DNA from 3 places in the Geobacillus sp. FSL K6-0789 genome. Region 2 is predicted to be linked to each of the others. Evidence: riboswitches for the same ligand, from Rfam matches in the RefSeq annotation. Region 2 holds a riboswitch; each other region holds the start of a gene.
What was found. A riboswitch is a leader RNA that binds a small molecule or an ion and turns the genes downstream of it on or off. The one in region 2 is predicted to bind S-adenosylmethionine.
Positions count from the first base shown of each region.

Region 1 (3,271 bases), 380 kb from region 2:
AATATTTATGGTATTTCGGATTGGCCGCCGCCCGCTGCATCGCCTCGACGATATGCTTTGGCGTCGGCTGATCCGGATTGCCCTGCCCTAAGTTGATCACATCATAACCCGCCTTGATCTTCGCACCGACTTTCGCCACGAGCGAGGCGAAAAACTGCTTCGGCAGCTGTTCAAGCAGTTCGGAAAAGGGAAATTCGATCGTCATCGTCCACACCTTCTCAAACATTCTTGAAATTCTAGTGCAACATCATATATCGTTAAAAGCAAAATGTAAAGAAAATTTTTTCCGAGGTGAACGCTCATGACGATCCGCATCGCCTGCCTGCAGCTTGACATTGCATTTGGCGATCCAGCAAAAAACGAACAGCAAGCCGAACAGGCCGTGGAATCCGCTGCCAAAGACGGCGCTGACATCATCGTGCTGCCAGAGTTATGGACGACCGGCTACGATTTGACGCGCCTGGATGAAATTGCCGACGAAGGCGCCGAACGGGCGAAGGCGCTCGCTTCCCGATTGGCGCAAACGTACGGCGTCCATTTCGTCGCCGGTTCGGTCGCCAAAAAAACAGCCGCCGGCGTGACAAACACGATGATCGTGGCCAACCGCCATGGCCAAATCGTCGGCGAATACAGCAAGCTTCACCTGTTCCAATTGATGGATGAACATTTGTATTTGCAGCCGGGAAACGAGCCAGGCTTGTTCTCGCTTGACGGGCTGCCGTGCGCTGGGGTCATTTGCTATGACATCCGATTTCCGGAGTGGATTCGCGCCCATGCGTTGGCCGGAGCGGAAGTGCTGTTTGTCGTCGCCGAATGGCCGCTTCCCCGCCTTCACCATTGGCGGACGCTCCTGATGGCGCGGGCGATTGAAAACCAATGCTATGTCGTCGCTTGCAATCGGGCCGGACGAGACCCGAACAACGTGTTCGCCGGCCATTCGCTCATCATCGACCCGTGGGGCGAAATTATCGCCGAGGCGGACGAGAAGCCGGGCATTCTCTCGGCCGACATCGATCCCTCGCTCGTTGCGGACGTCCGCGCACGCATCCCGGTGTTTGCCGACCGCCGGCCGCACGATTATGAAGAGGCGGCAAAAAAATTTTTCAAAACGTATTGACAATCCGCCAGCCCAACCTGTATCATTCGAATCAAGCAACCAAACGATTGTTAACATCGTGAAAATTGCAAAAACTTAATAGCTAGATCGGTACTCTTATCAAGAGTTGGCTGAGGGAATTGGCCCAATGAAGCCCAGCAACCGACCGTAATGCTATCGTGAGATAGGGCGCACGCCAAAGGCGGCGCCGGAAGCGAACCGCTTCCGCAGGGCACGGTGCTAAGTCCAACAGAAAGACCGATGTCTTTCTGAAAGATAAGAGGCGCGAAGACGATGCATCTTCAAGCCTCTTTCCGTATGCGAAAGAGGCAAGGGGCTGACCCAAAACGCGAATGCGTTTTGGGATCAGCCCCCACTTTTTTGCCTCAAATATAGAAGAATCGCCCTTTTTTCTGGTAGAATAGAGTCACCAAAACCACTACCACCGAAAGAAGGGCGATTCTTTTATGAAACATGATCATATTTCCTTTAAAGAGTATACCATGGACAACCTCTCTTTGCCAAGCAACATCGCCGATCTCATTCCACGGGATAACATGGCCCACGTGGTTCATGAGATGGTTGAACGCATCCCGATGGAGACGTTTCTTGCTTACTACAAAGGAGGGGGCGCCTCCGCCTATCATCCGAAAATGATGACCAAAATTCTCCTTTACGCTTACACCCAAAAAATGTATCATGGCCGTGAGATTGCACGGCAGCTCGAAGTCCACCTTCCCCTCATGTGGCTAAGTGGATTTCAAAAGCCGGACTTCCGCTCCATCAATCGGTTTCGTTCGGAGCGGATGAAAGACCTGATTGACGACCTGTTCCGGGAAATGATCACGCTGCTCGTGGCCGACGGCTATGTCAAGATGGAAGATTATTTTGTGGATGGAACGAAAATTGAAGCGAATGCCAACCGGTACACCTTCGTTTGGCGCAAATCGGCTGAGAAGTACCAGGAGAAACTCCAAGCCAATGTCGATCGGCTGATTGCCCAGATCGAGGCGATCGTGGAAGAAGAAAAGGCGGAAGACATCGACCCTTCGCCGGCCTTTACGTCAGAAGAAATCCGAAAGAAAACCGAGGAGTGGGAAAAACGGTTGGAGGCCGAGCCGGACAACCAACCGTTGAAGAAGGCCATCAAGAAGATGAAGGAGGACTACTTGCCCCGCAGTGAAAAGTATGAACACCAACTCCATGTATGCGGGGATCGCAACAGCTATTCCAAGACCGATGTGGATGCCACCTTCATGCGGTTGAAGGAGGATCACATGCGAAACGGCCAGCTCAAGCCGGCCTATAACGTACAGGTGGGTTCTTCCGGCCAATTTATTTTGGGGTATTCCCTTCATCAGAGGCCGGGCGACACTCGTTGTCTTCTCCCGCATTTGGAGACCGTTCGAGAGAAGTACGGCGTGGAACCCGAACGTTTGATCGCTGACGCGGCTTATGGCTCGGAAGAGAACTACGTGAAGCTGGAAGAGAAGCACATATCGGCCTTGATCAAGTACCATACGTATGAGAAGGAGAACACGCGCAAGGTCAAGAAAAATCCGCATCATCAGCAGAATTGGACCTATGTGGAAGAAGAAGACGTTTGGATTTGCGCCAATGGGAAAAAGCTGGTTCGCACCGGAACTTCGAAACAGACCACGGAATCAGGATACACCTCGGTCACCCGACACTACCAATGCCATGAATGCGAAGGATGTCCGTTCCGTTCGGCCTGCACGACTTCCAAGTATGGACGAACCACGCAATGGAACCCCATCTATCATGAACAAAAACAGAAAGCCCGCGAACGGTTGGAGAGTGAAGAAGGGCAAGCCCGATACCGCCAACGCCAAACCGACATTGAGAGTGTATTTGGGCAAATCAAACAAAATCGCGGGTTTCGTCGCTTTGTCCTGCGAGGCCTCCAAAAAGTTTCCATCGAATGGGGGCTGGTTTGTGCTGCCCACAATCTTCTCAAAAAAGCCGCTAGGGACAAGCAATTGTCCTTGGTGGCGTAAATGAGGGGGAGAACAGAGTCGGAATTTTGTTCCGTTTGGTAAAATATACAAAAACCAGAGAGGGCTGACTCCAAAAGTCCGCTTTTTGGCGGACTTTTGGGTCAGCCCCTTTTTCATTTGCCAAAACCTAAAGGGGGAACGTGAAAATGACGATTGT
Region 1 covers NZ_CP151966.1:871,832-875,102, reverse strand. The annotation lists gene NSQ51_RS04620 (pyridoxal phosphate-dependent aminotransferase) at 1-205, opposite strand, end outside; gene NSQ51_RS04615 (carbon-nitrogen family hydrolase) at 302-1,117, shown strand; SAM riboswitch class I at 1,211-1,379, shown strand; gene NSQ51_RS04610 (IS1182 family transposase) at 1,564-3,114, shown strand; gene mtnK (S-methyl-5-thioribose kinase) at 3,261-3,271, shown strand, end outside.
Region 1: it holds a riboswitch for S-adenosylmethionine, as region 2 does, so the genes downstream of both, NSQ51_RS04610 (IS1182 family transposase) here and NSQ51_RS06575 (AraC family transcriptional regulator) in region 2, are expected to answer to the same signal.

Region 2 (3,271 bases):
ACACGGCTATATAAGAACAACGTGCCACCGATCAATATGAGGATGGAGACCGCAATAATCCACGCAGTCGGATGTTTCGGGGCGTTCGCTGCTTGTTTCGCGCGAACGTCTCGTTGTTGTGCGGTCACTTCCACGATGCGTTCCCCCTTTTGTTTTGGTTGATGAACGTATTCTATAATATATAAAAACCAATTGATTTGCTACGATTTAAGCTAAAAAGTTTCAATGTTGCGGCCGGTCGGGTATAATAGCAGACGAACATTTTCTTCGGAAGGAGATGACCATGTGGAACGAGTTTAAAAAATTCGCCGTCCGCGGCAATGTCATCGATTTAGCCGTTGGGGTGATCATCGGCGGGGCGTTTGGCAAAATCGTTTCCTCGCTCGTCAATGACATCATCATGCCGCTTGTCGGGCTGATTCTAGGCGGCATCAATTTCAGCGATTTGTCTTGGAAAGTCGGCAAAGCGGAAGTGAAATATGGGGCGTTTATCCAAACAGTCGTCGATTTTTTGATCATCGCGTTTTCGATTTTCCTGTTTGTGAAATTGATCAACACGCTGTATGAACGGGTGAAAAAGCAGGAAGAGGTGAAGGAAACCGCACCGACGCTGACGAAAGAGGAGGAGCTATTGACAGAAATTCGCGATTTGTTAAAGCAGCAGCGGGAAACGACGTGAAAGCCTGTCTGGAAGATGGACAGGCTTTCATGGCGCTGAAACTTCTCAATCGGGTTGATGGAATGGCGGCGAACCCGAAAATCGCAGCCAACAGCGGTTCAGGGATTTGCAACAGAAGGGTGAATGGGTAGAACAGGTAACCCAACCAGTCAAACACCGGCGTATATTCAGCGAGCAACAGCCCGATCAGTCCGACTGACATAATGGACGGCAAAATGCCCATCATCATGATGAAGCCATCGCGCAAGTTCTCCCATGTTATGAGTAATGTTAAAAATGGTAAAAAATATTAAAGAAATATAATACCTGAATCCGTGACAGCAGCTCATCAAAAGCACCGGAAAACGTAATCATATCAAGGGTTTAGCCCAGTTTCGGATGTTCACTTATTGAGTGAAAAGCAAAAAGTGTGATATTTGTTGATTTATCAAGCTTTCTCAGCAGTTTGAACGCGTTTTTATCACGGATTCAGGTAATAAAAAACATTACTCTTTACTAAGATACGGATATCTTAGATGGCTGTAACACCACAGCCTCTACTCCATAGCTTTTGTTAAAAGCATTTGGAGATACTTTTTTAATTATTTGATAAGCTCCATTCACGTCTGCATTTATTAAAATCCCTTTATTGGATTTAAATAAACCTCTTTTAATTCTTCTGTTTTTATTATAATTTTCTTTGGTTGGAGCTTCTCCGTCTAAAAATGATGTTCCGCTTGTATAAGACTCTTCAGTTACTATTAACTTAATCCCAACTTCTTCACATGTCACGGATACAGTGGAAAAGCCGGTAGCGATGATCGCCGCTTCTTTCACGGTATATTTGCCTTCTTTGAACACTTTATTAGTGATCAATAACCCAATGGAGTAGCTGCCGACAAAGGAAGCGACGGCGTCGATCAAACGGCGGGCATCGACGGCTTTTGTCATTAAGAAAAAGGCGGTGCCTGGCAAGTGGAACAACCGATATAAAAATAAAATCAATTCTTGAACGATGCGATACAAGACGGGATTGTACAAAATGTCTTGAAAAATGCGCATATACTCCCGCTCGGTTCCGCCGCGGTCAAGGCCGTATGTTTTCATAAACCGGCGGATTTGTGCCAAGATGCTTGTCAGCCGCCGCCTTAGAGTCAAACCGGATGAGCTCCGCCTGCACACAGCGCATGACACAAACGGAGAACGCTGCGGCAGGGAGATGAGCGGCCATGCAAGCACGGAGCGAAACCGCCTCCTCCACTGTTTCTCCTTCACCTCCCATCGACAAAAACCCCCTTCGCCTCGGAATGAGGCGAAAGGGGTCATGAGCCGTTCTTATCATCCAAAGCGAAACCGCTTTGCGGGTGTTAGCACCTTGCCTGCGGCAGGTTGCTGTGGGGTCATCAAGCCCGTTCTCTCGCCCACTCTTGATAAGACGTATGCAATTTATCTTCTATCTTATCGTACATCATCAAAGGCAACAATCGTCATTGTTCGACTTCCGGTTGCTCGGACGTGACGCCGACATCTTTCCACGTCAGTTTCGAGCTCGGGTCAACCGTAAAGTTGGCGACGCGGTTGTTGACGGCATAAATGGACAAACCATACAACGTCGGGATGACCGGAACTTCTTCGTTCATCAGCTGTTGCCATTCACTGTAAATTTTCCGGCGATACTCCTTGTCAAACGCCTGCTCGGAATGGCCTTTTTCCAGCAGCTCATCATTTTTCTCGTTCACCCAACGCGAGTAGTTGAACATGGCGTTGCGGCCGTACAATCCGTACGGGTCGACGTCCGTTCCAGTTGACCAAGCGGCGGCGTAGACATCCACTTTCGGATCGTCTTTTTCGACCATATCGTAGAAGGAGTTGAACTCCGCCAAGCGTCCGTCTACAAGCTGAACATCGAGACCCACATCTTTCCAGCATTGCATATAAAATTTGGCCAGCGGTTCAGCGATGTCCCCACCGCTCATCGCCAAGAAGTTGATCTTGAATTTTTTGCCGTTTGGATCTTCGCGGAGGCCATCGCCATCCACATCTTTATATCCCGCTTCATCCAGCAATTGTTTCGCTTTTTCCGGATTGTACGTATACCCTTTGATGGAACTGTCATGATAGCCCGGGAACGACGGCGGAATGAGCGTGTTCGCCGGGAAGCGCAAACCATGATACAGGCGGTCGGCCACCTCTTGGTTGTTGATGGCGTACGCCATGGCTTGGCGCAGTTTTTTGTTTTGGAATTTCGGATTGTCCATTACGTTTTCCTGCTTTTTCGCATCCCAATGGCCGAGTTTAAAGCCGATATAGCTGTACGACAAACCCACTCTACCGATAAACTGAATGTTTTTCGTCCCTTTCGCGTTCAAATATTGGTCAGTCGGGAACCCAGCGACGTCAATTTCGCCTTTTTTCAGCGCTTGCAGGACGACTTGCGGGCTGACGACTTTCAAAATGACGCCTTCCAAGTTCGGTTTGCCAGCCCAGTAGTCATCATTGCGAACAAACTCTACCGACTCGCCCGGAACGATTTTCTTCACTTTAAACGGACCGAACCCGATCGGTTTTTTCCGGATTTTATCCGATTTCGCCAAGTCTTTGATCGGAATGTCT
Region 2 covers NZ_CP151966.1:1,252,808-1,256,078, reverse strand. The annotation lists gene NSQ51_RS06595 (hypothetical protein) at 1-134, opposite strand, end outside; gene mscL (large conductance mechanosensitive channel protein MscL) at 284-679, shown strand; partial or broken gene NSQ51_RS06585 (YjiH family protein) at 762-929, opposite strand; partial or broken gene NSQ51_RS06580 (YjiH family protein) at 1,445-1,579, opposite strand; partial or broken gene NSQ51_RS06575 (AraC family transcriptional regulator) at 1,634-1,810, opposite strand; SAM riboswitch class I at 1,991-2,095, opposite strand; gene opp4A (oligopeptide ABC transporter substrate-binding protein) at 2,146-3,271, opposite strand, start outside.

Region 3 (3,271 bases), 1.4 Mb from region 2:
TTGTCATCATTTGCACGAACGGCACGATCAGCGATGCGCGCCTTGAGGAGCTGGCCGATGAACTCGAAGGGCGGGATGTGTACGTGCTCGCCGATGCCGACGAGGCGGGGGAAAAATTGCGCCGGCAGTTCCGCCGGGTGTTTCCGGAAGCAGGGCATATTTACATTGACCGGGCGTATCGCGAAGTGGCCGCCGCCCCGATCTGGCATTTGGCGCATGTGCTGCTGCGCGCCCATTTTGACGTCCGTATCGAATCGTTCATGAGAGGAAGAGGCGAGTGAACACAATCGGTCGAAACGATATTAAGCGAATGGTGGAAGGGGAGCCGCTTCTCGCTCTTTCGTTGTATACCCCACTGTGCGGCACGTGCCAGTTGGCGAGGCGCATGCTTGTTGTCCTAGAACAATTGTTTCCGGACATACCGTTTTGCGAAACGGACATCAACTACATCCCCGAGCAGGCGGCGGCGTGGAAAATTGAAAGCGTTCCGTGCTTGCTTCTTTTCGCCGGCGGAGAGATCATCGGCAAATGGTATGCGTTCCATTCGGTCCCTTATTTGTACGAAGCAATCCGCGCCCGTTTGCCGCGTTGACGATCCGCCATTTTTTGACGCCGTTTGACACATTTCATGGGAAATGACAAAAACGGCGTTGGTTCGCCACGGCGGCTGTCGAGATTTTTGTAAAGGATTCTCCCCCTTCGGCATGGAAATAAAAGGACAAAGGAGATGGGGGGAGGATGCTCAATGGAAATGTGCGAGTTGGTAGGACAGTTTATGGAACGGATGCAAACGTTGCGCCATTTGTTGCCGATTTTGCCGGATGAGCAGCTGTATGTTCGCTTTGAAAGCGAGGAAGAGACCGCCATGGTGGCGCTCGGCAAGGAGCTTACTGCCGGAAGGGAACCTGATGAACGGAACGTCTTGACGGTGCACGGCTCCAAAAAAGCACTTTGCTCGCTTTTAGACGGCGAGCTGAAGCTGCAGCAGCTCGTCCGGCTGCGCGAAGTGCATGTATCGGGAAGCTTTCGTCATCTGTTGCTGCTTGAGTCGCTCCTCCATTTGGCTAAGCCATATCGGCATGTTGGGTGAAATTTTTATTGACAATGTTCGACACAAGGTGATACAATCACAGTTGTAGTCAATCGAATAGGCGATTGTTGCGCTCTTATCAAGAGAGGTGGAGGGATGTGCCCAATGAAGCCCGGCAACCGTCAGCGCGTGCGCTGAAAAGGTGCCAATTCACACAAAGCGGCCTGCTTTGAGAGATAAGAGACGGAATGGTGCACAATACCTTTCTGTTCTCTGCGGGCAGAAAGGTTTTCTTTTTGCGCTCCGCCGCCTTGGGGAGGAAGGTGAAACGATGATTACACTCGAACATGTGACAAAGATCTATCAAGCGGCTAACGGCTCGGTCACGGCCGTCGACAATGTGTCGCTTGAGATTCGCGAAGGGGAAATTTTCGGCATTATCGGCTACAGCGGCGCGGGGAAAAGTACGCTCATCCGCTTGCTCAATGGGCTCGAGAAGCCGACGGGTGGCCGGGTGGTCGTCGCCGGCCGCGACATGGGGCGCATCAAAGGGCGGGAGCTGCGCAAGGCGCGTCAAGAGATCGGGATGATTTTCCAACATTTCAACTTGCTTTGGTCGCGCACAGTGCGGGAAAACATTGCGTTTCCGCTCGAGATTGCGGGTGTTCCGAAAGCGGAGCGGCAAAAACGGGTCGATGAATTGATCGAGCTCGTCGGGCTCACGGGGCGGGAAGAGGCGTATCCGTCGCAGTTGAGCGGCGGGCAAAAGCAGCGTGTCGGCATTGCCCGGGCGCTCGCCAACAACCCGAAAGTGCTGCTTTGCGACGAGGCGACATCGGCGTTGGACCCGCAGACGACCGATGCGATTTTGGACTTGCTCGTTGACATCAACAAGCGGCTCGGGCTGACGATCGTGCTGATCACCCATGAAATGCACGTCATCCGCAAAATTTGCGACCGCGTCGCCGTGATGGAAAACGGCAAAATCGTTGAGCAAGGCGACGTGTTGCACGTGTTCCGCAACCCGCAGCAGCCGATCACGAAGCGGTTCGTCAAGCAGCTCGTCGAGCCGGAAGAGACGGAAGAGGCGATTTCCCATTTGTTTGGCCAATACCCGAGCGGGCTGATCGCGCAGCTGACGTTTGTCGGCGCGGCGGCCGGCCAGCCGCTCATCAGCCAGGTCGTGCGGCAATTTGCCGTCGATATGAATATTTTGCAAGGGAAAATTTCGCAAACCCATCAAGGCGCTTATGGGGTGCTGTTTGTGCACATCAATGGGGCGGCGGATGAAATTGACCGGGCGCTTGGCTACATTCAAAGCCAGCAGGTGGCGGTGGAGGTGATTCACGATGCTCGCTAACCTCCTGCCGAACGTCCAATGGGAGACGATGTGGGCGGCGACGGTCGAGACGCTGTATATGACGGGAGTGGCGGTGGCGGCCACTTTCGTTCTCGGAATCGTTCTTGGCTTGCTTCTATTTTTGACAGCGAAGGGCAACCTATGGGAAAACCGGTTTGTCAATACCGTGATTGCGGCGTTTGTGAACATTTTCCGCTCCATTCCGTTTATTATTTTGATCATTTTGCTCATTCCGTTTACCACCTGGCTCGTCGGGACGATGCTTGGCGCCAATGCGGCGCTGCCGGCTTTGATCATTGGGGCCGCACCGTTTTACGCCCGCATGGTGGAGATTGCCCTTCGCGAAATTGATAAAGGCGTCATCGAAGCAGCCCAAGCGATGGGCGCCTCAACGTGGACGATCATTTGGAAAGTGTTGCTGCCGGAGTCATTGCCGGCGCTTGTCTCCGGCATTACGGTGACGGCGGTGTCGCTCGTCAGCTATACAGCGATGGCTGGAGCCATCGGCGCCGGCGGGCTTGGGAACTTGGCGTATTTGGAAGGGTTCCAGCGCAACCATAACGATGTGACATTTGTCGCAACCGTATTGGTGTTGGTCATTGTATTTATCATTCAGCTGATCGGTGACTTTGTCACTTCGAAAATCGATAAACGATAAAGGGGGAAACAACTGATGAAGAAATGGTTGGGTGTGTTGCTCGCCGCCATTCTCGTGCTCGCTTTGGCGGCATGCGGCGGCAACAATAACGACAGCGCGGAAGGCGGCAAAGACGGCAAATTGGTGAAGTTGAAAGTCGGTGCGTCGAACGTGCCGCATGCGGAAATTTTGGAAAAAGCGAAACCGATTTTGAAAGAAAAAGGCATCGACTTGGAGATCATTA
Region 3 covers NZ_CP151966.1:2,684,166-2,687,436, reverse strand. The annotation lists gene NSQ51_RS14345 (toprim domain-containing protein) at 1-281, shown strand, start outside; gene NSQ51_RS14340 (thioredoxin family protein) at 278-592, shown strand; gene NSQ51_RS14335 (hypothetical protein) at 746-1,090, shown strand; SAM riboswitch class I at 1,164-1,273, shown strand; gene NSQ51_RS14330 (methionine ABC transporter ATP-binding protein) at 1,362-2,390, shown strand; gene NSQ51_RS14325 (methionine ABC transporter permease) at 2,380-3,048, shown strand; gene NSQ51_RS14320 (MetQ/NlpA family ABC transporter substrate-binding protein) at 3,064-3,271, shown strand, end outside.
Region 3: it holds a riboswitch for S-adenosylmethionine, as region 2 does, so the genes downstream of both, NSQ51_RS14330 (methionine ABC transporter ATP-binding protein) here and NSQ51_RS06575 (AraC family transcriptional regulator) in region 2, are expected to answer to the same signal.